DNA from 4 places in the Brevibacillus sp. FIR094 genome. Region 3 is predicted to be linked to each of the others. Evidence: riboswitches for the same ligand, from Rfam matches in the RefSeq annotation. Region 3 holds a riboswitch; each other region holds the start of a gene.
The links. Region 3 has a riboswitch for S-adenosylmethionine ahead of ACQ5DJ_RS00440 (sugar ABC transporter substrate-binding protein). Riboswitches for the same ligand answer to the same signal wherever they lie in the genome.
Positions count from the first base shown of each region.

Region 1: it holds a riboswitch for S-adenosylmethionine, as region 3 does, so the genes downstream of both, ACQ5DJ_RS04030 (ABC transporter permease) here and ACQ5DJ_RS00440 (sugar ABC transporter substrate-binding protein) in region 3, are expected to answer to the same signal.
Region 2: it holds a riboswitch for S-adenosylmethionine, as region 3 does, so the genes downstream of both, ACQ5DJ_RS25155 (homocysteine synthase) here and ACQ5DJ_RS00440 (sugar ABC transporter substrate-binding protein) in region 3, are expected to answer to the same signal.
Region 4: it holds a riboswitch for S-adenosylmethionine, as region 3 does, so the genes downstream of both, metK (methionine adenosyltransferase) here and ACQ5DJ_RS00440 (sugar ABC transporter substrate-binding protein) in region 3, are expected to answer to the same signal.

Region 1 covers NZ_JBEAES010000003.1:263,415-270,915, reverse strand. Annotated here, with positions in the region: gene ACQ5DJ_RS04050 (peptide ABC transporter substrate-binding protein) at 1-488, opposite strand, end outside; gene ACQ5DJ_RS04045 (ABC transporter ATP-binding protein) at 516-1,472, opposite strand; partial or broken gene ACQ5DJ_RS04040 (ABC transporter ATP-binding protein) at 1,465-2,488, opposite strand; gene ACQ5DJ_RS04035 (ABC transporter permease) at 2,502-3,449, opposite strand; gene ACQ5DJ_RS04030 (ABC transporter permease) at 3,454-4,386, opposite strand; SAM riboswitch class I at 4,496-4,600, opposite strand; gene ACQ5DJ_RS04025 (sulfite exporter TauE/SafE family protein) at 4,695-5,477, opposite strand; gene ACQ5DJ_RS04020 (MBL fold metallo-hydrolase) at 5,509-6,927, opposite strand; gene ACQ5DJ_RS04015 (hypothetical protein) at 6,954-7,501, opposite strand, start outside.
Region 2 covers NZ_JBEAES010000038.1:28,263-35,763, reverse strand. Annotated here, with positions in the region: gene ACQ5DJ_RS25175 (hypothetical protein) at 1-26, opposite strand, end outside; gene ACQ5DJ_RS25170 (YqzG/YhdC family protein) at 130-468, shown strand; gene ACQ5DJ_RS25165 (SCO family protein) at 465-1,091, opposite strand; gene ACQ5DJ_RS25160 (rhodanese-like domain-containing protein) at 1,173-1,484, opposite strand; SAM riboswitch class I at 1,797-1,903, shown strand; gene ACQ5DJ_RS25155 (homocysteine synthase) at 1,993-3,297, shown strand; gene ACQ5DJ_RS25150 (ArsR family transcriptional regulator) at 3,478-4,527, shown strand; gene ACQ5DJ_RS25145 (MFS transporter) at 4,524-5,750, shown strand; gene ACQ5DJ_RS25140 (AAA family ATPase) at 5,799-6,737, shown strand; gene ACQ5DJ_RS25135 (DUF58 domain-containing protein) at 6,742-7,501, shown strand, end outside.
Region 3 covers NZ_JBEAES010000001.1:81,922-89,422, forward strand. Annotated here, with positions in the region: gene ACQ5DJ_RS00420 (SLC13 family permease) at 1-576, opposite strand, end outside; gene ACQ5DJ_RS00425 (glycerate kinase family protein) at 633-1,817, opposite strand; gene ACQ5DJ_RS00430 (ABC transporter permease) at 1,962-2,960, opposite strand; gene ACQ5DJ_RS00435 (sugar ABC transporter ATP-binding protein) at 2,962-4,452, opposite strand; gene ACQ5DJ_RS00440 (sugar ABC transporter substrate-binding protein) at 4,547-5,566, opposite strand; SAM riboswitch class I at 5,663-5,782, opposite strand; gene ACQ5DJ_RS00445 (ATP-binding protein) at 5,984-7,237, shown strand; gene ACQ5DJ_RS00450 (DUF421 domain-containing protein) at 7,286-7,501, opposite strand, start outside.
Region 4 covers NZ_JBEAES010000006.1:9-7,509, reverse strand. Annotated here, with positions in the region: gene ACQ5DJ_RS06190 (S8 family peptidase) at 1-2,380, shown strand, start outside; SAM riboswitch class I at 2,442-2,543, shown strand; gene metK (methionine adenosyltransferase) at 2,677-3,882, shown strand; gene ACQ5DJ_RS06180 (polysaccharide deacetylase family protein) at 4,033-5,049, shown strand; gene ACQ5DJ_RS06175 (sensor histidine kinase) at 5,046-6,188, shown strand; gene ACQ5DJ_RS06170 (response regulator) at 6,222-6,929, shown strand; gene ACQ5DJ_RS06165 (glycosyltransferase family 2 protein) at 7,000-7,365, shown strand.

The DNA.
Region 1 (7,501 bases), on a different contig from region 3:
ATCTGAACGTCATCCACGTTGCCTTTGCCCGTGTTGTATGCCTCCGCGCCTTGTATGTAATAGAGAGCGGATGGTTCATAGGCGGCGGTTTGTGGATTCAGCACGCGCTTCCAGGAGTATTCGTAGTCATGTGCCGTCAACGGATCGCCGTTCGACCATTTCATTTCGGGACGCAGGGTAAACGTGTAGGTTTTTCCGTCCGGGGAGACTTCCACCTTTTCTGCTGCGCCTTCGCTGATGTCGCCATTCTGGCTATAACGGTACAATCCTTCATACAGATGGTCAATCACCCAGTACGAGGTGGTATCGGAAGCGAATGCCGGATCTAATGTGTACGGTTCGCCCCGCAGGTTAGCGGTAATGACTTGTTTGACGGCTGCTGCCGTCTGTTGATCGGAAGACGCAGCCGGTTTATCGCTGCCGCACGCAGAAAGCGCAGGCACAACGAGCGAAAGCATTGCGGCAAAAGCGAGTAATCCCTTTTTCATTATGATTTCCTCCTTGTTCTCCTCTGTCTACTGTACAAGATGGCAAGCGATCCAGTGTTCGTGCTTCACCTCCTTCCAGACCGGCGCTGTTTCGGTACAAACGCCTTGAGCAACCGGACATCTGGTGCGAAACGGGCAACCGCTTGGCGGATGAATGGGGCTGGGCGGTTCTCCGGTCAGTACGATCTGCTCCCGCTCTTCGCGCTGGGCTGGATGGGAAACCGGCATAGCCGAGATCAAGGCCTGCGTGTACGGATGTAGCGGTGTGGCAAACAACTGCTCGCTCGGTGCAAGCTCCATCATCTGTCCCAGGTACATCACGCCGATCCGGTCGCTGAAGTGCTTCACCATCGACAGGTCATGGGCGATAAACAGATAGGTGATAGACCGCTCTGCCTGAAGATCGGCTAGAAGATTGACGATTTGCGCTTGGATGGACACATCCAGTGCGGAAATAGACTCGTCTGCCACGATAAAACTAGGCTCCACCGCAAGCGCACGGGCGATGCCGATACGCTGTCGCTGTCCGCCGCTGAATTCATGCGGAAAGCGTTTTGCGTGGCTTGGATGCAATCCTACTAGCTCCAGCAGCCGATAGATGCGTTCTTCTCGCTCTTTTCCTTTTGCCAATCCATAGGAGTCGATTCCTTCTGCGATGATGTCGCCCACTCGTAAACGCGGATTGAGCGAAGCCTGCGGATCTTGGAAGATCAGTTGCATGTGGCGGTTTGCTTCCCGTCGCTCACGTCTATCCATACTGGCGATGTCTTTGTCTTGAAACAGGATGCGCCCCGCACTAGCCGGGTACAGGCCAACGATAGTCCTGCCCAGCGTAGACTTGCCGCAGCCGCTTTCCCCAACGATTCCGAGCGTCTCCCCTCGTCTGATTTCAAAAGAGACTCGGTCAACAGCTCTAACCCGTTGGTCTCCGCCAATCTCAAACGATTTAGCGAGATTCTCCACCCCTACAATGTTGTCAACCATGTATCTCCCTCCCTGCTACCATCCATTCTTCTGCTCTTTTGGGCACGCGGGTCGTTCAGCCAGCAACTCGCCTCATGCTGATTCAAAAACGAATTCGATTGCGGCATATGCTCCAGGCAAATTTCCATGGCAAACCGGCAACGGGCAGCGAACGGGCAACCGGCAGGTGGACGAAACAGATCCGGCGGTGTCCCTTCGATGGGGATCAGCCGTTCTTTTTTACCCGCATCAAGACGTGGCACCGACTGCAACAGCCCTTGTGTGTATGGATGGCGTGGATTGTCAAAGATCTCTCCCACCGGGCCGCTTTCCACCACTACGCCTGCGTACATGACCGCTACATGGTCGGCTACCTCTGCGACGACGCCCAGATCGTGGGTGATCAATATGATCGATGTGTTCGACTGCTCCTGTAACTCTTTCATCAGACGAAGAATCTGTGCCTGAATGGTCACGTCGAGCGCCGTCGTCGGTTCGTCGGCGATAACCAACTGGGGTTGGCAGGCAAGTGCCATCGCGATTCCTACACGCTGCCGCATTCCTCCGCTTAGCTCGTGCGGATACTGCTCAAATCGCCTCGCCGCTTCTGGAATGCCTACCCTCACAAGCAGTTTCAGCGTCTCTTCCTTTGCTTCTGTCTTCGTCTGCTTTCGATGTTTGATCAGCCCTTCCGCAATCTGCTGGCCGATTTTCATCGTGGGGTTCAGCGAGGACATCGGGTCCTGGAAGATCATACCGATCTGCGAGCCGCGAACTTGCTGCCATTCCAGCTTCGTCAGCCCAGTCAGTTCACGCCCGTGAAACCGAATGCTGCCGCCTTTTACCTGACCGGATCGCGGAGGAATCATCCCCATCAATGCCCGGGCGGTCACACTTTTTCCGCAGCCGCTTTCCCCGACAATGGCCAACGTCTCACCCTCCTTTACAGAAAAGGAAACCCCTCTTACTGCCTGCACGTCTCCACCGTACGTACAAAAGGAGACACGCAACTGATCGACTTCCAACAATGGTTTCACGATGTACTCCTCCTCATTTCCTGATCCGCGGGTCCAGTGCGTCCTGCAATCCATCCCCGAGCGCGTTACACGCGAACATGGTAAGGGAAATCATGAATCCGGGAAAAAACAGTCGCCACCACTGTCCGCTCAGCATAACGGCCAGCGCGTCGTTGGCCATGGTTCCCCAGCTGGCGGTTGGTGCCTGCACTCCCAGCCCAAGAAAGCTAAGAAACGATTCGGCGAAAATCGCGTGCGGTATCGTAAAGGTCAGGTTGACGATGATGACGCCGATCGTATTCGGCAGCAGATGCTTAATGATGATTTTGACGTGAGAGGTACCCAACTTTTCTGCAGCCAGCACAAACTCCTGACGCTTGATCTGCATGATTTGTCCTCTGACCAAACGAGCCATGCCGACCCATCCGGTTAGTGATAGGGCAATAATGATTGTTGCGAGTCCAGGCTCCAGAACCACCATCAGCAGGATTACCACCAGGAGATACGGAATGCTGTACAGAATTTCAGCTAATCGCATCAGGATGTTATCCACACGGTCGCCCAACTTGTTCCTTCCTGCCATGTAACCGGATATCCCGCCGATGCATACACCGATCACCAGGTCGATGGCAGCTGCCGCCACACCAATAAACAAAGAGATTTGACCACCTACCCAGGTACGTGCCCACATGTCCCGCCCCAAGTCATCCGTTCCAAACCAGTGCTCACCCGACAGTGGCAGATTTCCCTTTGTCAATGACTGTTCATGCGGGCTGTGGGGAACGATCATCGGCCCGATGATCGAGAGGGTCACCACTGCCATGAGCAGGAAGAACCCGAGCATTGCCAGCTTGTTGCGGAATACTCGCTGCAATACCTCCTGCCAATACCCAAGACTGGGACGTTCCCGAATTTCCTCGGATAGCCGGGTTCGGTCGACTGGTCGAAACAGCGAATCCAGTTGTGTTGCCTGATTGGCCATAATGCTACTTCCCTCCACTCGTCAATCTGATGCGCGGGTCAATCACCCGATACAGCAGGTCGATGAGGTACAAAGTAAAAATGAGCACAAAGCTATAAAACACTGTCGTTCCCAAAATTACGGGGTAATCGCGGTTAAAAATGCTTTCCACGAAGTATTTGCCGAGCCCGGGAATAGCGAAAATCTTTTCCACCACAAAGGTTCCTGTCATCAGGTTGGCAAATAGCGGACCGATAAAAGTAAGAACCGGCAATATGGCATTCCGTATCCCGTGTCTAACGACAATGGACAAGGTGCCAAGCCCTTTCGCCTCCGCCGTGCTTATGTATTCCTGTTGCCAAACCTCAAGCATGCTGGCTCGTACGAAGCGAGCGATAATGGCGAGCGGACCGATAGCGAGCGCAAGCGTTGGAAGAATCGAGTGTTCCCAGCTCCCCCACGCAGCAACGGGAAGCAGCTCCCATTTGACCGCCAAGTACTTGATCAACAGTGGCGCCAGAATAAAACTGGGGACGGAGATCCCAATGATGGCTGCAAACATAGACAAGAAATCCAGCGTTCGATTGTGATAGAGTGCCGCTACGATTCCCAGTGTGATTCCACCTGCCAGCGCGACAATAAACGACTGGAGTCCCAGAACGGCCGATGCGGGAAATCCCTCTGCAATCAGCGTGTTCACATCCCTCGTCTTCGACTGGATAGAAGGCCCCAAATCAAATTGCAGCAATCCTTTCAGATAGAGCAGGTACTGTATCGTGATTGGCTGATCTAGGTTGTACTCCGCCCGCATGTTCTTTACCACTTCTTCTGGAAGCATTTTGGCATCAGACGCAAACGGGTCACCCGGAATCAGGTGCATGGTCACAAACGTTACCGTGACAATCATCCACAGTGTCAAGATCATGAGAAAGCCACGCTTGACCGCATAATAAAGCACATTGTTTCCTCCTTCATATAATAACGAGTAAAAAGATGTGAATACTATGAATTTAAAATATAGAAAACCCCTCTCCGAAAAGAAGAGGGGCGATTAGTCGGTTCCCACCTTCTTATCTCGCAGAATAACTCCGCAGGAATTAGCACCGTAAGGTCAATCAGACCAAGGTTGCCGGGTTTCATCGGGCCAGTCCCTCCACCACTCTCGATAAGAACGTTCTATGAAATTTAATTACATCGTAAAATTCATTTTTATCTTATCATTTTACTCGGATATGTCAATCCTGTTCAATGACATTTGATTTTTCTTTATAATATCAGGATGTCAGCCCAAATCTTAATCGTGGTGGCTAGGATCAACAAGGCAAGAATGGTTTGGAGAATCCGGGTGCCCAAGCGTTTGCTGACCTTCGTACCGAGCGGCGCTGCCATGATGCTGGCGATGACCATAATCACAGACGGCCATAGCAATATGTCCCCTGCCATCCATTTCCCTACCGTCGAACCGATGGAAGAAAGAAAAGTGATAGCAAGAGATGTAGCAATCGTAACTCTTGTCGGAATCTTGAGGATGATCAACATGATGGGAACCAAAATAAAAGCGCCAGCTGCCCCGACAATTCCGGATGCACCCCCAACAATCAAAGCGGATAATACCGCTGTTGGTTTATGAAAGATAACCTCGGTCTGTTCACGTTCGTCCATCCGCTTTTTTGGCAGGAACATCAAGATTACAGCAATCGTGGCCAGAATGGCGTAAACGAAATTGATGGCATCTGCCGAAAGATATTTTCCTCCATATCCTCCAAGCAAGCTCCCGACAATAATGGCACTCCCCATGTACACAACGAGCTGGTAATGAATGAGCTTATCTTTGCGCAGACTCCAAACAGCAGCTAGGGTGGCAAAAAATACTTGGACTGCACTTATTCCGGATACTTCGTGAGCTGTGTAAGCAACCAATCCAAGGGCGGGCGGAATGTACAGAAGCATCGGATACTTGATGATGGAGCCCCCGATTCCGACGAGACCAGAGATAAACGATCCCGCGAAACCGATAACAAAAAGTGTGATCACAAGGTCGATAGTCATAGGCTCACCCTTTGCAACATCTCGCTTCGTTTTATTCCTGCTCTACAACTGTTAAGCCGTCTATTTGCCAATTCAAGATTCCGCCACTCAAATTCATGACATCCTTGAAGCCATTTGCTTTAAGAATGCTTGCACCAATAGCAGATCGGGCACCGGAACGGCACTGTACGAGAAGCGGCTTATCGTGAGGAATCTCTTCCAGCCGCATGGCGAGCGTACCGAGCATGATGTGCTGGGCATCCGGAATATGTCCTTCCTTCCACTCAGCCAGATTGCGTACATCTACTACGTGAACCTCTCGCTTTTCCACCCGTTCTGCAATCTCCAACGGTGTTACCTCTTCGATTGTCTCGAGCGAAGACGCTTTACTTTCCATTAGCGTGTCGCAGTCGAGAAAACCTGTGACATGATCAATCCCTACGGAATGCAAGGCTTGCAAAATCTCGTCCAGCTCATCTGGGGTGGCCAGGATATGAACCGGGCGATCGTAATCAACGATCCAGCCCGCCCAGTTGGCGAATGACTTGTTAAAAGGAATGTGAAGTGTTCCCGCTAGATGCCCCTTCGCAAATTTCTGAAAAGGACGCGTGTCGACAATCTGTCCGTTTTCAAGCGATTCTTTTACCTGTTCAAGCGAGTTGAACTCTTGAACAACAGGGAGTTCGTTGAGCAAGGCAGGCCCTTCCTTATTAACCCGTTTCATCACTGCAAAATACGTTGGTGGCTCTGGTTGTCCATCCAGGAGTGCCTTGACGAATTCCTCTTCATTGGAGTGTGACATCGCCCAGTTAAAGAGCTTTTCATAACCGACGGTAGAAGACGGCACGGCCCCCAGTGCTTTCCCGCAAGCACTTCCCGCGCCATGAGCTGGCCATACCTGCATATAATCCGGCAGTTGCTTGAATTTTTGGAGAGACTGGAACATGGCTCTTGCGCCTGACTCGGACGTACCCTTCATTCCCGCTGCTTTTTCCAGCAAGTCCGGTCTGCCGATATCTCCCACAAAGACGAAATCTCCTGTGAAGATCCCAATGGGGCGATCTGCATTCCCACCGAGGTCTGTCAAAAGGAAGGAGATGCTTTCTGGTGTATGTCCAGGGGTATGCATGACTTCAAATAGCAAGTTCCCGATATAAAAGCGATCCCCATCATGAACAAGCTGATGGTTCAAACCTTCCAAGTATTGATATTTCCACTCTTCATCGCCCTCATTGGATAAAAATAGTTTCGCCTGATAAGCTGCGCCCAGTTCCCTTGCACCAGAAACAAAATCAGCGTGAATGTGGGTTTCGGTGGCGGCTACAATGGTAACCCCCTCTGCTTTGGCGACTTGAAAATAAGGAGCCAGATTGCGGCCGGGATCGATCACAATCGCCTCCCCGGTTTTTTGGCAGCCTACCAGATAAGATGCATGGGACAGTTTTTCATCATAAAAGTAACGCAACAACATCGTGCATTCCTCCTTTTACACCTCTATTATTTGTTTGATTTTTCCGCGAGTACTTCGAGCAGCGATTGGGTAAAACGAAGTGTCTTTTGGACGGTGGGATCCTTCATGAGCTTGTAAAGCGTGAACACGGAAACGGGTTCGCTTTTATGTTCGGCTCTTACTTTTGCTTCTTGGAAGACGGCCATTCCGTGCTCCACTTGCGCGGACACAGGAGCGATGTACGCTTTCACACCGTTAAGCAGATATTGCTGTGATTGCTTATCCTTTCCAAAACTTTCCAAAAAATCAGCAGCTTGTTCGAGGACGCTGACATACTTAACGAGCTTTGGCATCTTATCAAGCAAAGTAAACAGGGCGTCTATCGATTCTTTTTCCACAAAGAAACGGGACAGTTTACCATCTACTCGTTCAAACAAATACCGTAGCGATTCCTGATCGCGCAAGATCGATGTTGCTACTTCAAGTCCCTCTTCGACTGCCAGGACGGTATCTTTTATCTTCGGGAGCTTTTGGATCAATATGGTGATGGCTTCCTGAACTTCTGGATCAGATAAATCCTCTAAAAACATGTCAG
Region 2 (7,501 bases), on a different contig from region 3:
AATAAGGGAATGAGCAAGTAATGCATCGAAAACCTCCCGTACTTCATTGTCATTATTTTCTACGAATGATATTCCGAAAAGTCTTCAAAATACATGGCAAACCATTTCGAAAAGGAGAGGGATTAGCAAGTGCAAGCCATTCACCGCCTATTTCGTTATCGGAACATGATGCCCCTTCTCTCCACCGTACTTTTCCTGCTCATCTTTCAGACATTCCCTGCCTATGCCCAGCCTCCCTATGCAAAATGGGGCAGGCTCGCGATGCAGGAAACGATGAAGCGATATCCAAACGCTCAAATTGTCGACTACCTGCACGTCGGACGAAAACAAAAAACGCCCACCACGTCGGAAGAGACGTTTAAGCTCTTGCTTCAAAAAGGCAATCGCAGGTGGGCGTTACTCGTTCATATTGAATTCGTAAATCAGACAGAAGAAGTCGTAAACATCTCCTATGAGGAGACCCGCTAGTCAGCGAGCTGTTCCATCTCTTTCATCATGACTTCCATGTCCATGTCAGCTGCCATCCCGTACGCGCGGCGCATGTTTCCATCTCCATCCACAAGGAACATGCGAGCCGTATGGGCATAAGAACCATCTGGCTGCTTAATCACCATCAGACCAAAATCCTTCGTCACTTTCTCTATAGCCTGAGCGTCCCCGCGCAGGAACTTCCAGCCGCTCTGATCTGCCTTGAACTTGGCTGCGTACTCCTGCAAGACTTCCGGCGTATCGTTATCAGGGTCAAAGGAAATGGAAACAAACTCTACTTTGTCTCCGAACAGTCCCTTTTCCTTCAACTGATCTTGCAGCTTAGCCATGTTGTACGTGGTCGCCGGACAAATATCCGGGCATTTGGTAAACATAAACTCAACCAGTCGTACCTTACCAGCACTTTCATTAAATGTATAGGTTGTTCCGTTACTGTTGTCTAAGGTGAAGTCCGCGATGGGCTTCAACACTTCGATCTTCTCTTGTGTCATGTACTTATAACCAAATACTCCGACGATAGCCAAAATGATAATACCAGCTAACACAGGAAACCAATGTTTTTTCATCCCAGATTCCTGTTGCAATTGTGTTCCTTCACTCACGGGTTGCTTCCTCCCTGCTTGTCCCATGCGTGATGCCTCCTGCTTACACACGGGAGGCATTCACACTGTTTCTATGACTTCTTACTGTTCGACTTCACCTGGCCATGCGAGCATGCCACCAACCATATTCGCCACGTCATATCCTTGGGCACTCAAATACGCTGTAGCATTATGGCTTCTGGCACCACTACGGCAAACCATCACAATCGGAATGTTCTTATCCAGCTCATCGATACGATGTGGCAAAAAGCCGAGTGGGATCAGCTGTGCCTCTTTGATGTGACCTGCATTCCACTCATCGACCTCACGTACATCAATGACTTGCAGTTCCTCTTTGGCTTCCAGCTTTTCCAACAGCTCTTGTGGTGTCATTTCCTTTACTCCATGGCTCATCGCTATTTATCCTCCTATATGTACGATCAGATCAGTTGTAACCACCTCCATGATATCACACGCTTTTTTACTTTTCTAACGTGAAGAGCACTTGGCTTCACCCTGCATCCATGCTCCCTATTTTCTACCATTATCTCCTATTTCGCTGCGACAGTAGCCACACGGGATGTGAACAGCTTGAGGCAAAAGCGTTACAAATTAATGGCATGAGTGAAACGCCATTCATCCACATATACATAAAAACCTCCCTGATAACTGCATATTCTACATTGACAGCAAGGTTTTATTTTCATACAATTACGACAACAACTTTTCTCATCAAGAGCGGTGGAGGGACAGGCCCTACGAAACCCGGCAACCAGCAGACTAGCTGCATGGTGCCAATTCCTGCAGAATCCAGTGATTCTGAGAGATGAACACAAGCCCGTGCATGATCGGAGCCTTCTTCTTCTCAGGAGAATGCTCCGTTTTTTTTTGCCGATTTCCTATAGGAAAAGGAGAGATGGACATGTCCGATCAACAACAATGGAAGCCAGAAACACTTGCGGTACACGGTGGGCAGGAGGTTGACCCTGTAACAGGCTCACGTGCTGTTCCGATCTATCAGACGACCTCCTACGTTTTCCGTGATACGGAGCATGCAGCCAACCTGTTTGGTTTAAAAGAGTTTGGGAACATCTATACACGTATCATGAATCCGACGCAGGATGTGTTTGAGAAGCGTGTTGCCCTGCTCGAAGGTGGTGTTGGTGCATTAGCGACCGCATCCGGGCAAGCTGCCATTACATTCGCCATCTTAAATATTGCACATGCAGGAGACGAGATCGTCGCTTCCAGCAGTCTCTACGGCGGTACCTACAACCTGTTTGCCCACACTCTTCCCCGCCTCGGTATCAAGGTTCATTTTGCTGATCAATCCAATCCGGAAAATTTCCGTGCCTATATCAATGAAAAGACAAAAGCCGTGTTTTGCGAGACGATCGGTAATCCCCGCATTGATGTCGCTGATATTGAGGCGATCGCCAATATTGCCCACGAAAACGGCGTGCCGTTGATCGTGGACAACACTTTCGCGACTCCGATTTTGTGCCGTCCTTTTGAGCACGGGGCCGATATTGTCGTGCATTCCACCACCAAATTCATCGGCGGCCACGGAACAGCAATTGGCGGTATTATTGTAGACTCTGGAAAATTCGACTGGAACAGCGGAAAATTCCCAGGTCTGACTACACCAGACCCAAGCTACCATGGCGTCGTCTATACAGAGGCAGTTGGCCCACTCGCCTATATTATCAAGGCGCGCGTCCAGCTCCAGCGCGATATTGGAGCGGCTGTCGCCCCGATCAATTCTTTCTTGTTCCTGCAAGGATTAGAAACACTGCATCTGCGCATTGAGCGGCATAGCCAGAACGCCTTGGCAGTAGCCCAATTCCTCACTAATCACTCTGCCGTAGAGTGGGTGAGTTATCCGGGACTAGAGTCAGATTCCCAGCATGATTTGGCACAAAAGTATTTGCCAAAAGGTGCTGGCGCGATCCTGACCTTTGGAATTCGCGGTGGCGTTGAGGCAGGAAAAACGTTGATCGAGTCCGTGAAGCTGTTCTCCCATCTCGCAAATGTCGGGGACTCCAAGTCACTCATCATTCATCCAGCTAGCACAACACATCAGCAGATGACGGAAGAAGAGCAGGCAGCAGCCGGAGTGACCCCGGGACTTATTCGCCTCTCCGTCGGTACAGAATCGATCGACGATATCCTCTCTGATCTGGAGCAAGCACTGCAGCGTGCGTTGCAATTGTCCACGGTGGGTTGATAGATTTCACCAGGACACTTGAGCATACTATGCCTCCAAATGAAGAAGGATCGCGCTACCTCTTTTTTGAGCTGCGTGGCCCTTCTTTCTTTTTTGATTTCCGTTCGAAAAATATTGAATTTAAAATTCTATTTTTATAAAATACAAGCATAGATGAAATTTTTGGAAGGATGGATAGACGTGAAAGTTTTGAATATCGGAAGTGAACGAACAACGTATCGCGTGGAGATTTCCTATTCTCCCTTATTCGAAGCTGCCTTGGGAATCGCTGCCGCTACCTACGATCAATTGCATCACACGATGGAACACCCTTCTGCCTATTGGCGTCAACTGTTGGACGAGCTTTCGCCTTTTGTACGACAAGAGGTCGACTATGCGAAGGAGCACAACACGTGGAAGACGCTTTTGCAACTGCTCGATCTTTGCCCTTTCGCTGATCTGGATTCATTTCTCTCGTATGTCAGAGAGCTCTCAACAGAACAGCTCCGATACGAGGCCCTCCCTTATCTAGGTGAAAGTATGCAGGAAGCGCGTCGGAAGGCTGCACAAGGTAGCAAGGATGATTGCGCAGCTTTACAGGAAGCGTGCCGCGCGCACCTCTTTTTTGAAGCGTATATCGGACATATTACTTCCGTTGATGCAGAAGAGCTGCGGAGTCATATTCTCGGATTGATGGAAGGCTGGTATACCACTCACATCAAGCCGCATGAGGAAGAAATTGGTCGCATGCTAGAACGGGATTGGTCGCAAAAGCAAAGCAAGCTAGGAAAGCTCAACCCGGAAGCCTTGGTGGAGTATGCGACGGGAGCGAGCTACCTCCCTGAGCCTGCCGTGACACGCGTACTGCTGATCCCACAAGCGATCTATCGCCCGTGGACCGTACAGGCCGATGCTGTCGGGACGAAAATTTTTTATTACCCTGTTGCCGACGAAAATTTGCACGATGCTGTAGATCCTAATCAGCCACCCCCTTCACTGGTGCAAGCCTTAAAAGCACTCGGAGATGAGCAGAGGCTGCGTATGGTCAAAATGCTCGCGGAAAAGGAACTGAGCTTGCAAGAGATAACCGATCAACTCTCTATGGCGAAATCGACAGTGCACCATCACCTGTCCATGCTGCGGTCTGCCCATCTCGTTGAAACAGTAGGCTCCCGTTACAGACTCCGCCGTCATACCCTGGACAAGCTCCCCCTGATGTGGGATGAATTCCTGGACAGGAGCACCCCATGAACCAAACCGCGGTACAAGCCTCTGTCTGGCAGCAGCGTTCTTATCGTTGGATTCTTTTCGGTCAGCTCATTTCAGAACTCGGCGCCTCACTTGGTACCCTCGCCAATAGCTGGTTAATCTATCAGGCAACAGGCTCACAGGGTGCGGTCGGACAGATGTGGCTGCTGTATTTCTTGCCGTCGCTCGCGATTCAGTTGGTAGCCGGACCGTACATCGACCGATTCGACAAGAAACGTGTCATGCTTTTTTCTCAATGGATGCGAGCTGCTGCGTTTTGTTTGTCCTTTGCGGTCATCACTTCCGGGACAGAATCACTCTGGCCGTTGTATTTCACTGCCTTGATCAACGGTCTCGTTCAACCGCTATATGTGCCAGCCAGCCAATCGCTCCTCCCTGTTCTGGTCAAAAGAGAGCAGCTCCTCCAAGCCAATGCCTATTTGGATAGTGTCCTGCGCATTGGCTTGATTACAGGTCCTCCTTTGGCTGGGATTCTCGTTGCCAGTATCGGCGGTGAGTCAGTACTCGCATTGGTCGCGATCAGCTATGCGCTCAGCGGTTTCTTTCTAGTTCTTTGTCCAATCGCTCCAGCGGATACCACCAACAAGAAGCAATCGTGGTTTGTCATGTTTAAGGCTGGTCTTGCGATTTTTTGGCAAAAGCCCCTTCTACTCTGGCTTGGCCTGTACTCAGCTCTCGTCCAATTTGCTGTCGGAGTCACACTCGTACTCAACCTGCCTTTTATAGTTGGCGAGCTGCAAGGCACCTCGTTTCATGTAGGCTTGTTTTTGGCTGGGTATCCGTTGGGATATTTCTTCGGCTCCTTGCTCGTGCCACGCTTCCGTAACAGCCTTGGTCAGCCCCTGATCATGTTGGGATCACTGGTATTAGGTGGCTTAAGCTTTGTTGCGATAGGCTTTACCCATGACATCTGGCTCGCCATCACCATCGAACTACTGGCTGGTCTGTTTGCTCCTTTTTTCCAAGTACATAGCACAAGCCTGTATCAGCTTCACGTTCCTTCCGAGCTAATGGGGCGTGTACTGTCTGTCCGCCTGCTCATCGTGCGTGCGACGATGCCCGTCGGTATTTGGCTTGGCGGGCAGCTGAGCGATCAGGTAGGGATTCGCCCTCTTTACATCTCTGTAGGCGCCGTCATCGTGCTCGCCGCGCTGGGGGGAATATTATTTCGAAAATTTGTAAATAACAGGATATTCCCTATATAATAAAAACCGTATGACCCCGAAACTTTGAATGGGAAAAGGAGAATTTTCATGACTCATCCGACATTGGATAACCTGCAAGATGCGATCAGCAGCGTCATCGTGGGCAAGGAAAGTCAGATCCGCCTTTTAGTAACGGCCTTGCTCGCCCGTGGTCACGTATTGCTGGAGGACTTGCCCGGAATGGGAAAAACCGTGCTTGCCAAAACATTGGCGCAAGCGATTGGCGGCTCTTACAACCGCCTGCAATTTACTGCGGATCTACTGCCATCTGATGTCGTCGGTCTACACATATTCAATCAACGAACAAGTGAATTCGAACTGCGCAAGGGACCTGTTTTTGCAGATGTCTTGCTCGCAGATGAAATAAACCGGGCCACTCCCAGGACTCAATCCGGCTTGCTGGAATGCATGGAGGAACGCCAGGTCACGATCGAAGGCGTCACCCTGCCACTTCCATCGACCATGCTGGTCATTGCTACCCAAAATCCGATTGAATCGGAAGGGACCTATCCATTGCCAGAAGCACAGTTGGATCGCTTCCTTTTCAAGCTGTCTCTTGGCTACGGTACGCGAGAGGATGCCAAAGAAATTTTGCGGAGATTCCGAAGTGGCTCCCCATTAGAGGCCGTCGAGCCGATCATCACTGTCGAGCAAATTGCGGCTCTACAACGCGAAGTCACGACCGTTCATGTCAGCCAACCGGTCGAAGACTATATCATCGATCTGACGGAAGCGACTCGCCAGCATCGCTCTGTTGAGGTGGGTATCAGTCCGCGCGCCATGCTCGCCCTGTTGCGATCCGCTCAGGCTTATGCGTTCGTTTCTGGTCGTACTTATGTCTTGCCGGATGATGTGAAAGTGGTGTTCCCAAGTCTGGCAGTTCACCGCATTCGCCTCTCCATGGAAGCAGAGCTGCATGTGACAGAGCAGGAAGTCGTGGAGCAAATCTTGACCAGCGTTCCTGCTCCCGTCGAAGAAAGCGTGTAGCGCTATGATCACCAAGCAAACCTTTCATGTAATCGGCTTTGTCTTGCTGCTCTTCGCCGTTTTTTCCGGCCACTGGTTTTTCTTTCTGTTTGGGGGCTTTTTCTTTTTTCTCCCCGCTGCACAAGACCGGTGGGCCAAGTCCATGTCCAAATGGGTGTCACTCGAATGGTCCAGTGATCAAACGCGCGTCCTGTCAGGGACACCCGTGCACATTACAGTTCGCTTGCACAATCGTTCGTGGCTGCCTTTGCCTGCTACCTGGCTTCGCTTCACATTGCCGGAGCATGTCTTGGTGGAAGGCGCAGACGAGGTGCGACTCCTCAATCATCGGACGAGCGTTCGCCTGCGCTTTGACCTGCCGATGCGACAAAGTGCTACACGCACCTTGATTCTCATCCCGAACAAGCGAGGCACGGTCTGGCTGACGGATGTTCAATCCGAGACATTGCCATTATTGGGCGAGGAGCCTACCGTTATGACATTGTCGATTTCCTTTTCCTTACTGGTCTATCCGTTGCCTCTTGCTCTTTCCCCCGTTGTGCTCGCTGAAACAGAACCAGATGGGAATCGGATTTCTCGTCAGCGCCAACAGGACGATGTCACTTTTCAGCGTGGCGTTCGGTCGTATATGCCAGGTGACCGTTTCAAGCACATCCATTGGAAGGCAACCGCCAAAACAGGCTCACTGGAGACGCGTCTTTTCGAGTATACAGCCCATCCGAACTGGCGAATCGTCGGGCATATTCTGCCCTCCTATGAACCGA
Region 3 (7,501 bases):
CCACTCCGCAAAGCTAATCCCTTCCCCATTGAACTCCTTTAGCATATCGAGTGCGATAAAATGGGAGCCCGCTCCGATCATGGTGGAGCTCGTCGATACTAAAATAATCGTCGGAATCAGGATCGCCATAGCTTTCGTGATTTGCTTGTTCCCGATTTCTGAGGTCAGCGAGTGGAAAACAGGCAGTAGCACCGCTGCGCGTCCAGAGGTAGACGGGATAAAGAAAGCGAGAAATTGAACGACGACCGTCAAGAGCCAAAACAAGCTTTTGACGTTCTTTGCCTTGCTCACGACCAGATCTGTGAGTTTGCCTGCCAAGCCTGTCACTTGAAGTGCACCACCGAGAATGAACGAGCCAATCATTAACCAAATAACATCGGAGGCGAGCGAGTCGAACAAAATTTCCTGGTCGGCTGTTCCTGTTACGACGAGGAGTAGCACGGAGCCTATTGCTACATAGGCGGAGTTTAGCGAGGTTGTCGTCCACAGGATCACAGCGACACAGAAGCAAAACAAGCTCCATTTGGCTTCAAATGTCAGGGAAGACGGCAGCATGAGCAGTAATTCAACGAACATAATTAGGACAATCGGAAGGACCCAGGCAGGTCTTTCCTTAGCAACAGTCTGTGCAATCACGATACTTGCTCCTTCGCCATTAAACGATTTGCGAGCTGCAGGCCCACCATAATGGTTCTCATGGAGCTTTCCGAGCAATCAGTCAGCCATTTCTGCGCATGCGTGAACGCTTCCTCCAACGTTGACGGCATCGGCAAAATACTCGTGTACGCATCAATTCCGTGCTCATAATTGAGTCGGGCACCTTTGCCAACAGTCCCCACCAAAGCCACTACCGGCAGGGCATGCTTCTTCGCCCGCTTGGCCACTTCCACTGGAATTTTTCCTCGCGGTGTTTGAAAATCAATGCTGCCTTCCGCCGTAAACACAAGGTCTGTCTCTTGAAGCATTCGATCCAAATCAATGTACTTCATGATGATGTCGTAGCGTGGATACAGATTCGCACCAGTCAGTGCATGCAGTCCAGCTCCCAAGCCCCCCGATGCGCCACTGCCCGGCATTTCTCTGACGTCGATACCGAAATCCCGCTCGATGATAGCCGCGAATTGTTCGAGTGCTTCTTCCAGCTCAACGACCTGCTCAGGCGTCGCTCCCTTTTGCGGGCCAAACACGCGAGCGACTCCGTTTTCCCCACACAGCTTGTTAAACCAGTTGCAAGCCACATCGATTTGCACCTGCTTGAGTCTTTTGTCTATGCCAGAAACATCGATTTTCGTTACTTTTGCTAGTGAGATTCCGCCTTCAATATGGATTTCTTGACCGCTTGCATCCAAAAATTTCGCACCAAGTGCTTGCGCCATGCCTGCCCCGCCATCGGAAGTACCGGAATCGCCGCAGCCTAGCAAAATACGTTCTGCCCCCATGTCCAGCGCCTCTTTGATCAATTCACCGACGCCATGAGTCGTCGTTTTGCGCGGATCACGCAAGCTTCTTGGAACCAGTCGCAGTCCCGCTGCTGCCGCCATCTCAATCACAGCCGTTTGACCTGTTGTCTTTGATCCGAATATCCCGAAATGGGAAGGAACCTTTTCTCCTACGGGGCCTGTTACTTCCTTATCGATAATCGATCCATTCGCAATTTTCACAATCGCTTTTGTAAAGCCTTCTCCTCCGTCTACCATCGGCAGTGTCTGTACTTGGGAGAGCGGGAGCACGCGCAAAATTCCTTCTTTCATGCACTCCGCTGCTTGCTCGGCATCTAAACTTTCCTTAAAGCCCGAAGGCACAACGAGTATACGCATAAAAACAACATCCCTTCTCTTTATTTGAATTTGCTTTTGCATTTGTCTCACTTGAGTAAGACCAATACTAAGCTTCAAAAAAGAGAAGGGAATAATAGGAAGATGAGAAATTGATGAGAGAAAAGCAAGAAGAACGTTACGATTCTAAGCGTTTCGCTTTCTGCGCAGTTGATAATAGGTCACAGCTAGGGCCAGCGCCAAAACCGCTCCCTTAATAATATCGTAAGCGTAATACGGTAGATTGAGCATTGTCATGCCGTTGAGCAGCACTCCGATCAGGATGGCTCCCACAAATGTACCGAATACGTTTGGCTTTCCTGCACCGAATACGGAGAAGCCTACGAAAGCAGCCGCTACTGCATCCATTAGCATGGAGCCACCACTACTCACCTGCCCGGTACCGATCCGCGCTGCCAAGAGCATCCCGCCCAAGCCTGCAAAAAGAGCGGAGAGCACATAAGCCAAGGTACGATAGCGATTCACAGGAATCCCCGACAGACGGGCTGCTTCCAAATTGCCGCCTGTCATGTACAGCATCCGTCCCTGTCTCGTATAGGTCAAGTACACATGCGTGATCGCGACAAGTAAAAAGGTCAGGATAACGGGAACCGGTACGGAAAGAATTTCTCCTTGGCCCAGCCAGAGGAACCATTCCTGGAATTTTCCCGGAGCCTGTGAGCCGTCCTGCATCGGCATGTTTGCGTAGATCGAGTAGCCTTGGGAATACGTCATATGAATGCCGTTGACGATGTAAAGCATCGCCAGAGTAGCCAGCAAATCAGGGATGCGGATTTTCACGACCAGGAAGGCGTTGACCAGCCCGACGAGCAAGCTAAGTACAATCGGAACAACCAGTGTCGTGAAAACTCCTTGTTCGTACCAAACCATCATCGAAGCAGAAACGACTGTGGTCAATGAAACCGTCGATCCTACGGACAAGTCAAAGCCTCCGACAATCAGCGAGAACGTAACGCCAATCGCGACAAATGTCACAATCGAGATGGAACGAAGAATGTCCGTCAAGTTGTCGTACGTGAAGAAATACGGGTTGGTCAAACTGAATAACAACATGACAATAACGATAACTGCAACCGTACCGTATTTGTAAACAAAATCAAATAAGCTAAACTTTTTATCTGCCACGTTACTCACCTCCGCTTGCGTAGTACATAATCAGCTCTTGTGTTGCTTCCTCGCGACTCAATTCCTTCACGATCTTGCCCTCGAACATGACGAGAATTCGGTCTGCGATCCCGATGACTTCCTGAAACTCACAGGAGAAATACAGGACACCCTTTTTCTGCTCGGCAAGATTTCCGATCACGCGGTAAATATCGCTTTTCGCACCGATATCCACCCCTTTTGTCGGCTCGTCAAACATAAAGAGGTGAGCGTTTGTATCCAGCCATTTGCCGATAGCCACTTTTTGCTGGTTTCCGCCACTGAGGAAACCGACCAGCTGCTTGATATCGGCTGTTTTTACACCAAGGCGCTGCACGAGCTCTCTTGCGTTAGCCGCTTCCGCCCCTCTTTTGATAAAACCGAGCCAGGACTTCTTTTTCAACGAGGCGACAGACAGGTTGTTCTGCACGGACTCTTCTACGAAAATTCCTTCTTTGCGCCTTTCCTCCGGGACGAGTACGATTCCTGCATCGACGGCGTCTTTTGGCGAGCGCAGTTGGATACGTGTTCCGTGCAATCGAATGGCACCGGCTTTTGCCTCATCCGCACCGAAGAGCAATCGGGCGAGCTCAGTCTTCCCTGCCCCAACCAGACCAACGACACCCACAATCTCTCCCTCGTGAACCTCCAGGTCGACTCCGCGTACTTTGCCACCAGCCACGCCTGACGCCTCAAAAATCGTTTCGCCAATCGGCACTTCCAGCTTCGGGAACTCCTCGTCAAAGCTTTTGCCCAGCATGTTCGCAATCACTTCATCCATGTTAGTCTTCGCCGTGTCTGTGGTCACAACATGCTGTCCATCGCGCATGATGGTGATCCGATCACAGATTTCAAAGATTTCCGGCAACCTGTGGGAGATATAAATGATCCCGACTCCAGCTTTTTTCAACTGCGCAATGATTTGAAACAGCCGCTCGCTCTCCTTCGTGCTCAACGGCGCTGTCGGTTCATCGAAAATGACGTACTTCGCCTTTTGAACGGTAGCCCGTGCTATCAAAATCAATTGTTTTTCCGACAGCGTACATTCTTCGACGAGCATCTTCACTGGAATGGAGAAGCCGAGGTTTTGTAAAATCTGCTTCGATTCGTTGTACAGGCTCTGCCAGTTGATCAGTCCCTTGGTTTTCGCCTGGACGAGCTGGCCCGTCAATATGTTTTCGGCAACGCTCAAATACGGGATCAAGGCGGTGTCCACTTCCTGATAGACACATTGAATGCCCTGTGCTTTGGCGTCCTGCGGAGATTGAATCGACACGGCCTGTCCATCGATGGTGATCGCACCGCCATCTGCCTGGTATGCTCCCGTGAGAATTTTCATCAGGGTACTCTTTCCCGCGCCATTGGCACCGAGGAGTGCATGAACCTCTCCAGCGCGCACCTCAAAATCGACGGATCGCAGGGCAGGAACCCCAGAAAACTGCTTCGCCATCCCTTTCATCTGCAATGTGGACATTTTTCACACCTCCTGTTTACCTGCGTATTCCAACCCCTATAAGGAAAAATCCCGTTGACGGGATACAGATCAACGGGAAAAGCCAATTTGGTTCTTACTTGCCCCAATCTTGTACGTATTGGGACAGGTCGCCCATCGTTACTTTCTTATCCTTCGGCAGGTCTTCCTGTTTCACCAGCACTGGATTCAGCTTCACGTTGTCTGGCACTTGCTCGCCTTTGATTTTTTGGAACACGGTTTGGGCATGAATGCGTCCGATATTGGATGGGTCTACTGCTGCCGTCGCTGTCCACGGAGAGTTTTCCGCCTGGATCATTTGCAGATCCTCATCGCTCAAATCGATGGAGTATACTTTGATTTCCGTACGACCTGCTTGCTGGATAGCACGTGTCGCCCCTTTGGCAAATTCATCCCAAGCTGCCCATACTGCTGTGATGTCGCCTTTGTTGGGATACTTTTTCAAGATCGCTTCCATCTGCGTTTGTGTATCGAGTGCCGTATTGTTGGTAGCAGAACCGAATGCCGCAATCTCTTTCAAGTCCGGGTATTTCTTCTGGAAAGCTTCATACGTCACTTGGCGTTTTTCCATAGGCGCAAAGCCAGCTACCCAAATTTTTACGATGTTGCCTTTGCCATTTGTATCTGCCGCCAGCTTCTCTAGGCTCAGCTCTGCCAACTTGTTGTCATCCTGCGCCACAACTGGCACACCCGGAATGTTGATGTCTGTATCAAACAGGACGACCGGGATTTTTTTATCCACGGCCTTTTGCGTGCCCTGCTGCAACGCTTCTGCCGTTCCATGGTCGATCAGAATGCCATCAAACTTTTGGTTCACAGCCGCATCGAGGTTGGACGCCATTTTTGCCAGATCGGTATCTGCGTTGAATACGGTCAACTCACCGCCGTTTTTCTCCACCTCTGTCTTCACGCCATTAATGTATTGAGCGGAGAACGTCCCTACGTTTTGACGCATGATTAATGCGATTCTCTTCGCGTTCTCTCCACCCGGCTTGTTCGTGCTACCGGTTCCGGTGCTTGTTCCTCCGCCGCATGCTGTAACGAGTACGGACGCAGCCACAACAAGTGAAGTCAGTAATCCCAGTTTCTTTTTCATCGCAAATGTTCCCCCTTTTTCTCTTTGAAAACAGATGATACATGCAAAAAATCCTCTTTCACAGAGAAAGAGGACAAAAATCGACAAGATTCTCGCCTCTTATCTGTCAGGTATTCTACCTGTTGGAGTTAGCACCTTGGCTCGAAAGAACACAATCTCTCGTGCTAGGTTGCCGGGCTTCATAGGGCCATTCCCTCAGCCTTCTCTTGATAAGAGTAGTTTCTATTTTCAAAACGTTTGTATAAGTATATACAGAATATAATCTGGCAATTACCTATCTGTCAACTAGGTTTACCGAAAGAATTTTCTTGATAAATATTCCAGTTTCTTGTGTACAACAAGAGGGATTTTGTTGTGTCTTGTCGAATTATCGTAGATTGATACAAGCCTAGCAAATATTTGCGATGGGGATGCTACATGAGTCTATTAAAAGAAGTTATACTTCAATGGTTTTTCGCCATTATCCCGTTTGTGTTTTTCAACATCTATTACCGTGACAAAATGAGGAACTACAGCCGTTCCTTTATTGTCATCATTAGCTCAGCCTGCATGTTTCTCGCGATGACCTTCGCCCCGAGTGTCACGAATGGCATGTTTTTTGATATCCGACATGTCATCATTCTTTTCGGACTGGTTTATGGCGGAATCGAGATTGCCTTGCTCCTTTTGATTGAAGCCTTGGTTTATCGGTACTATTTGGGTGGAGAAGGAACATGGGTTGCGCTGCTGATCCTTACAGTCAATTTTGTCTTGTCACTCTTTTTATATCGACACTACAAAGCCAGTTATCGAAAAACACTGTATCTTTTTATGACGAGTGCGATTTTTTCTACGGTTGCTTTAGGGACTACTTATTACTTTTTTCCCACGTATGTAACTCAACACCTCGTTTACTACACCATAGTGATTCCTATTCAGAACTTTTTCGGCCTCTGGTTATTAATGTCGCTTTTCAGCAAATGCGTTTCGGATAAGGAGCTGTTTATTCGCCACGCGCAAAACGAAAAAATCCAGACGATGAGCCATGTTGCTGCATCGCTCGCACACGAGGTTCGCAATCCGCTGACAGCTGTCAAAGGCTTCTTGAAATTAATACAGGAATCCCCGGAGAATTTGGTAAAAACCGATCAATACATACGCATCAGTCTCGACGAAGTCCAACGGACAGAAGCCATTTTGACCGAATACCTTGCGATTTCCAAGCCGCTCAAGGAACGGCATGAAATCATTAATGTTAGCGAGCATCTGCATGCCATCCGCGAAGTGATGCTCCCCTTTGCTAATATGCATAACGTGGAGCTTACGCTGCAAGACTTTGAGAGACCTGTGACGATCAAGGCCAATCCAGACGAGTTCAAGCAAGTGTTGGTGAATTTCATCAAAAATGCCATCGAGGCATGCTCGGATATTTCGGACGGAAAAGTCTCCCTGGACTTGCTCATCGAGCGAAACAAAGCACTGTTGGTCATCAAAGATAACGGTGTCGGCATGGATGCAGGACAGATCAGCCGTCTCGGAACGATTTATTTTTCTACGAAAACAACTGGAACCGGTCTTGGATTGACGTATTCCTATCATGTCATTCATGCGATTGGCGGAACTGTCAATGTATCAAGCAAACCACGAGTAGGAACCAAGTTCACCATTATGCTCCCGTATAAGGCACAGTAACTTCTTGCAGTTTTTGCAGAGGGACTGTGCCTTTTTCCATTTCGATAGCTAATGATGCAACGGAGGTACTTGTGGTTCTTTTTCGTTTTTCAAGGAGAACTGCAATTCATTTTTGCGATTGATCGTTGCGAGAAAGACTTGTTCGGACGCGATCCCCTTTTTCTTCAATTCGTGCACAAGCCATTGCTCATCACGGTTCCGGTATGACAGCACATCCGGATAAATCTTGCCTTCCACAATGACAGGCAACGACATTCCCGAAGA
Region 4 (7,501 bases), on a different contig from region 3:
GCTGGACTCCGGTGCGGACTATGAGCATCCTGATTTGAAGGACAACCTTCTGCCGGGTGTGAATCTTGTCAATCCAGGGAGATCTGCCCAAGACGATAACGGACATGGAACAGAAGTAACTGGTGTACTGGCTGCTAGCGGGAATAACAGTATGGGTGTATCCGGTGTCTTGTGGAATGCCAAGGTTTTGCCGATTAAAATCTTGGACAAAAAGGGAGATACTACGGAGCCGACTCTTGCTAAGGGTATCAATACTGCCTTGGATCGTGGTGCCAAAGTCATTGTGATGTCTCTCAGTAGTATGGCCTACTCCAAGGAACTGACGAATGCTGTGCAACGAGCGGAAAGAAGCGGAGCTGTTCTGATTGCAGCTAGTGGCAATGAGAGTAGCCGTGTGGCTTATCCGGCTGCTTATCCCACGGTAGTAGCGGTAGGGGCTGTAAGGAGTAACAATGAAGTGCTGTATCAAAGTAATACAGGACCTGAGCTGAACCTGGTAGCGCCTGGTTTCAATGTTTATACGACCAAGCTTGGGGGGAAATACGGTTCTTTTAGCGGTACTTCAGCAGCGGCACCACAAGTAGCAGGTGCAGCGGCGCTCATACTAGCTCGTCATCCCAAACTAAGTCCATTTGATGTAAGACAATTGCTTTATCAAACGGCTACGGACTTAGGAGAAAAGGGATGGGACCGAAAAACGGGCTACGGGTTGTTAAATGTCGACAAGGCAGTTCGAACGCCCTTATCCTATGACTTTTTAGAGCCGAATAATCAGACATACTCAGCAAAAGCGTTCCCGATCGAGTCTCAGATACGTGGAAATTTGGGGCCAAAAGACACGATAGACTGGCTGAAGATGGACATCCCTTACGATGGAAAGGTCAGCTTCACAGCGTCTGTGACTTCTGGTGTTTCTTCAGCGATGGCAGCTACCTTTTACCCAGAAAATCGTCCACCGATCACGCAGTACTTCGGGAATGGGGATACGATAACGGTTCCGGTCAAGGCGGGAAGCATGAATATCCGGTTAATGCGTAACGGAGGGGTCAATAACGCTTTTACCTACGTGTTGACGAGTAAGTTTACCATCAATCCGGACCGGAATGAACCGAACGATACGCAAGAGACGGCAAGGCCGCTCGTAGGTAATCAAATCAGTGTAACAGGCAATTTTCACGATGAAGGGGATCAGGATTGGTTCTCCTACTATGTTCGTGAATACGGGCATTTGGATGTCACTGTTAGTCCTGATAACAAGCGTGTCGATCTATTGCTGAGTATCGGTAAACAAGAGATCGGAAAAAAGATGGTTGTCTGGGACCCTAACTACGATAATGGAACGAAAGACAATCCGACAGAGCGCGTCCAAAAAGAAGTGTCACCAGGTAAGTATTACATCCGTGTGAGTGAGTACAATCGCAATGCGGTGAATGGCGAATATCAGCTGGATCTGGGATACACGCCAGTAAAAAAAGATTTTAATGAGCCGAATGACACCTATCAAAAAGCGTCTCCGTTAGGCGGTGGGACAGTGATGTCAGGCACAATACCGACAGCTACTGATTCCGACTGGTTCCAATTTACTGTGAATAGTGAATCGTATGTGACGTTCCGAGCGCCGTACATCCCTGTCGATAGCGGCTTTCGTTTCGCGCTCTACAGCGATCGAAACATGAACTATGCGATCGCTTCGACGAATGAGGTAGCGGAGTTGTCTAACCGAGGAAACGATATTATCGGTTTGCGTTTGCAACCAGGAAAATATTATGTACGACTTAATAGCGGTACTGCGTTCAAATATGAATCGTACCGACTCACGGTGACGCAGCAGAAATTGATAGCGGGCTATCGCGATATTTCGGACCACTGGGCGCGCTCAGAGATCGTCAGACTTAGCTCTCGCGATATTGTAAATGGATTTAATGATGCGTCGTTCAAGCCCAATCAGGCAGTGACCCGTGCAGAGTTTTCGACGATGCTGCTTAAATCGATGCGTGCGACCGGTTCCAAGGTAGCGACTACCTACACAGGAAAAACGACCTTCCGGGATATGCCAAAGCGGCACTGGGCGTATCACAATTTAGGTGTAGCCTATCAATTAGGAATTTTGAAAGGGTACCCGAAGAATGAAATGAAGCCGGATCAGCCGATATCGCGTGCAGAGATGGCGGTAATGATCGCGCGGGCGCGTGATGTTTTGATGTATAACCGAGGTACCTCGAATTATCAGGATGTGCCAGCGAGTCATTGGGCTTCTCCTGCCATTGAAGCTTTGACATCTAGAAATTGGCTCAGTGGGTACGGTTCTTCCTTTAAACCGAATGGAAGGGCTACTCGCGCCGAGGTAGTAGTGGTACTTTCCAAAGCCTATCAATTATAAGTAAAAATTTTCCTATTGACATCTCTGAAAAAAACAATTATTCTATTATCCGTAATGGATACTCTTATCCAGAGCAGGCGGAGGGACTGGCCCTATGAAGCCCGGCAACCGATCTAGAGCGGTGCTAACCAGCAGAACGGACATCCGTTCTGGCCGATAAGAGGATGAAGGAAGCAAAAAACGCTCAAACCTTTTCCTCCTCAAAAATGGAAAAGGTTTTTTATTTGCGTTTACGTAGATAAAATCCTGACTCGGCTACCACACTATTTGTATGAGGTCAAAGGAGGTATTTTCTCATGGCTTTGCAAAAAGGTCGTCGTCTGTTTACATCCGAATCTGTAACCGAAGGACATCCGGATAAAATTTGTGACCAAGTTTCCGACTCCATCTTGGATGCGATCCTGTCCAAAGATCCAAACGCTCGTGTAGCTTGCGAAACATCCGTAACTACTGGTTTGGTTCTCGTAGCAGGTGAAATTACTACAAACACTTATGTAGATATCCAAAAGCTCGTTCGTGAAACCATTCGTGAAATCGGTTATGACCGTGCGAAATTCGGTTTTGACGCTGACACTTGCGGTGTTATTACTGCAATTGGCGAGCAGTCCGCTGACATTGCACTTGGTGTAGACCAAGCATTGGAAGCACGCGAAGGCAAAATGACTGACGCTGAGATCGAAGCAATTGGTGCTGGTGACCAAGGTTTGATGTTTGGTTTTGCTTGCAATGAAACACCTGAGCTGATGCCACTTCCGATCAGCATGTCTCACCAATTGGCTCGTCGTCTGACTGAAGTACGTAAAAACGGTACACTTGCTTACCTCCGTCCTGACGGAAAAACACAAGTAACCGTTGAGTACGATGGTGATAAACCAGTTCGTATCGATACAATCGTTATTTCTACCCAACATGCTCCCGAAACAACTCTGGAGCAAATCAAGCAAGATCTGGTTGAACACGTAATCAAACCAGTTGTTCCTGCTGAACTGTTGGACGCTGAAACCAAATACTTCATCAACCCAACTGGCCGTTTCGTAATTGGTGGACCACAAGGGGATGCTGGCTTGACTGGCCGCAAAATCATCGTAGATACTTACGGCGGTTATGCTCGTCATGGCGGCGGTGCGTTCTCCGGTAAAGATCCGACAAAAGTTGACCGTTCCGGTGCTTACGCAGCTCGTTATGTAGCGAAAAACATTGTGGCAGCTGGCCTCGCAGACAAATGCGAAGTACAAGTTGCTTACGCAATTGGTGTAGCACAACCAGTTTCCATCGCAGTAGATACATTCGGCACAGGTACCATTTCCGAAGAAGCTCTGGTGAAATTGGTTCGTAAACACTTTGACCTGCGTCCTGCTGGTATCATCAAGCAGCTCGACCTGCGTCGTCCTATCTACAAACAAACAGCTGCATATGGCCACTTCGGACGCAATGACCTGAATGTTCCTTGGGAGCAAACAGACAAGGCTGAAATACTGAAGCAAGAGGCTGCTCAACTGTAATAGCATGAATGACATAAAAAGAGCCTGGTGTTGCTACTGGGCTCTTTTTCATTTTAGGAGCAAAGTCATCCAATTATTGGGTCGATTGTTGCACAGGAATTTGTAGGACTGTGTCGAATCTCCTAGTGAGGAAGTAGAGGAGGGGTTTTTTTGCCGAACAGAAGGCTCTTCCTGATCGTATTTCTTACTTTTTTGTTTTTTGCAGTGGCTATTGGGTTGTTAGGCGAATCTTTTCTGGAAAAAAAGAATAAACAAGAAGTGCAACCTTTTCCCCAAGTGGATACGTCTATAAGCATAAGTGAGACAAAAAATGCTGAGCCAAACGTCACACCAATTGAAGAAGCAGCGGTTCAAACGAAAAAGTGGTATAACAATCAGGTTGTGGTTTTGACGTACCATCATGTCACGGATCAATCGAATCAGCGGTATGTCATAGCTCCTGATCAATTTGCCCGACACATGAAATTTTTACATGATAACGACCTGAATCCGATTTCGTTGGATGAGTTCCTGCGATTTATGGAGACGGGTACCTTACCGACTGAGAATGCTGTTTTGATTACGTTTGACGATGGGTATGAGAGTTACTACAGAGAAGCATTTCCGATCTTACGTACATACGGCTACCCTTCAGTGAACTTCGCAATTGCGGGGCGCTTAAGAGATGTAGCTGACCGAAAACGGGAGAATATGACGCCACCACTTACGCGTCAACAGGTTAACGAAATGATTCATTCGGGACTGGTTACAATCGGGTCCCATACGTACAGTCTGCATGAAGAGGAAGAACGAAATGAGTGGGGCGACCTTGGCCCAGAAACAGCTCCGGTCTATCTGAAAGATTTGCAGCGTTTAGAGGACGAAAAAGAGTACAGGGACCGTCTCTATGTGGATTTCAGGATATCTCGCGTCAGTTTAAGCGAATGGATGAAGCAAGAGATCGATGTCATCTCGTTGCCATTTGGCTACACAAGTCCAATCGTACTGGAGACAGCTCGTCAAGCTGGCTACCGCTATGTATTTACATCCAATCGTGGATTCGTAAAACAGGGAACAGATCCGTTTGCCATTCCACGCAATGACATGGGACTGCGAGATGTTGAAGAAGAGCACCTCCAACAGTTGTTCACGAAGGCTAAAAATGAGTTTGAAGGAGAGCAATCATGAACAAAGCGATAGATATCAGCGTGCTGGACGGGGTGATCAAGCGAACGATTGAAACCGTAGAAACGAGTAAAACTCAAATATTTGATATAGCTGAAAACGCCAGACAGCATGGCAACTCTTTGAAGTTTGATTTACATGAACTTCGACAAGAGATTTCCAAAGTGATTCAAAAGGTCGATGCGCTTGAACTCGCGTATCGCAAATCGCGCAACAAGCTCGTGTTGGTCAGTCGTAATTTTCATATGTACACGGAGGAAGATATCCGGGTTGCGTATGAAGAGGCGAGTCGTATTCAGGTAGAACTGTCCATTTACCGCGAGCGGGAAAACAATTTGAAGCGCAGAAGAAATGATTTGGAGCGTCAACTGCGTACCTTGGAAGAAACCATCGTCCGTGCAGAAAAGTTGGTTTCTCAAATGGGCGTCGTGCTTGGTTACTTAACGGGGGACTTAAGTAAGATAGGTGAGGCGCTAGAATCGGCTAAGCAGCATCAGTTGATGGGCTTAAAGGTAATCCAGGCTCAGGAAGAAGAGCGCAAGCGTGTCGCGCGCGAAATTCACGACGGTCCAGCTCAATCGATGGCGAATGTCGTGCTGCGTTCGGAAATTGTAGAACGCATGTTGAAGAACGAGCGCATTTTGGAAGCGCAAATGGAACTTCATGAGTTGAAGGAAATGGTACGCTTGAGCTTGGCGGATGTTCGACGTATTATTTTTGATTTGCGTCCAATGGCATTAGATGACTTAGGGCTAGTACCTACCTTGCAAAAATATATTCAAACGTGCGAAGAGCGAATTCAGTCTTCCATCGATCTGGTAGTATTCGGTGTGGAGCCTCCTTTGCGCAGTTCAGTAAAGGCTGCGATCTTCCGTTTGGTTCAGGAATGTCTGAACAATGTGGAGAAGCACGCAGGCGCTACGACAGTTCAAGTGAAGCTGGAATTTGTACAAGATTCGTTAAGTCTTGTCGTCAAAGACGATGGGGTCGGATTCGATCTGGAAAAACGTATGGCGAATGGCAACTCTTTTGGACTCTTGGGAATGCGGGAGCGTGTACAGCTCTTAGAGGGCAGTGTTGAGATGCAATCCGCTCCAGGAGAGGGAACCAAGGTTATATTCCAAATACCGATAAAATTGTGACATGATATGTAAATAAGTACTGGGGGATGAACCATGGATAAGAGACAGCAAGAACTCCGCATCGTGATTGTAGATGACCATCAATTATTTCGCGAAGGTGTAAAGCGAATATTGGAAATGGAAGATGATTTCAAGGTCGTCGGGGAAGGTGCGGACGGAGGAGAAGCCACAGTATTGGCGGAAGAGCACAAGCCGGATGTCTTGTTGATGGATATTAACATGCCGAACATAAATGGCGTTTCTGCTGCAGAAAATGTGATTTCGGTAAGCCCTTCTACTCGTGTGATTATGCTCTCGATTCATGATGATGAGGGATATGTGTATCGTACACTCCGCGCTGGAGCGTCTGGCTACTTGCTGAAGGAAATGGGAACGTCAGACCTCGTTGACGCTGTACGTGTAGTGGCGAGTGGTGGTGCATACATACATCCGAAGGTGACGGGCAAGCTGATTGAAGAATTCCGTCGTCTGAGCGAGCAGGAAGGGACGGCAGAGCGTAGCTTCTCCGTAGATGAATCACAAGCCATCGATCCAAAAGTGATCGAGTCGCTTACCCGTCGCGAGCGGGAAGTATTGCAGCTGATGGCAGAAGGGAAAAGCAATCGTGCCATTGGGGAATTCTTGTTTATTAGTGAAAAGACGGTTAAAAATCACGTTAGTAGCATTTTGCAAAAGCTCAATGTGCAAGACCGGACACAAGCTGTTGTCATCTCCATTAAAAACGGCTGGGTGAAACTGTAGGAAGCGCTTCCTATTTGCACGCTGTTCAAGCCGTGCGGCATACCTTGGTATAGGAGGAGGTATGACCGCGATGGAAGAGCTGATTGTATGGCTTTTGGCAGCATTTGGATGCTCCTCTTTGTTGGTAATGATCGCGGAGCGCTGGACCAATCGGACGGATAGCGCGAGCGAGCTCCCGTATGAGCATTATCGGTTGCTGGTACGCAATTCGGAACAGGTGCTGGAACGTGTAGTGCGGAGTCTGCTGTTTCGCTCGTATTGGAGTGGCAGACCTATCCGAATTACCTTGATAGATGATGGATCAGACGATGATACGAAACAGATGACAGCCGTCTTGAATCGTTATCCGTACGGACATTGTTTGGTAGACGTACAGGAAGAGGTGGCGGCTGGAACCATCGTCATTGATCTGCGGGAGAAAAAAGAGGGAGCATAAGACTTTGTAGAGCAAATATTTCGAGCTGTCGACAGCATAAACTGTCCCCTATAGAGTAGACACTTAAAAAAGTCTGCCTATAGGGGACTTTTTTTGTATAATCGAGAAAAATTACTGGGGTTGAGTCCAATGAGCA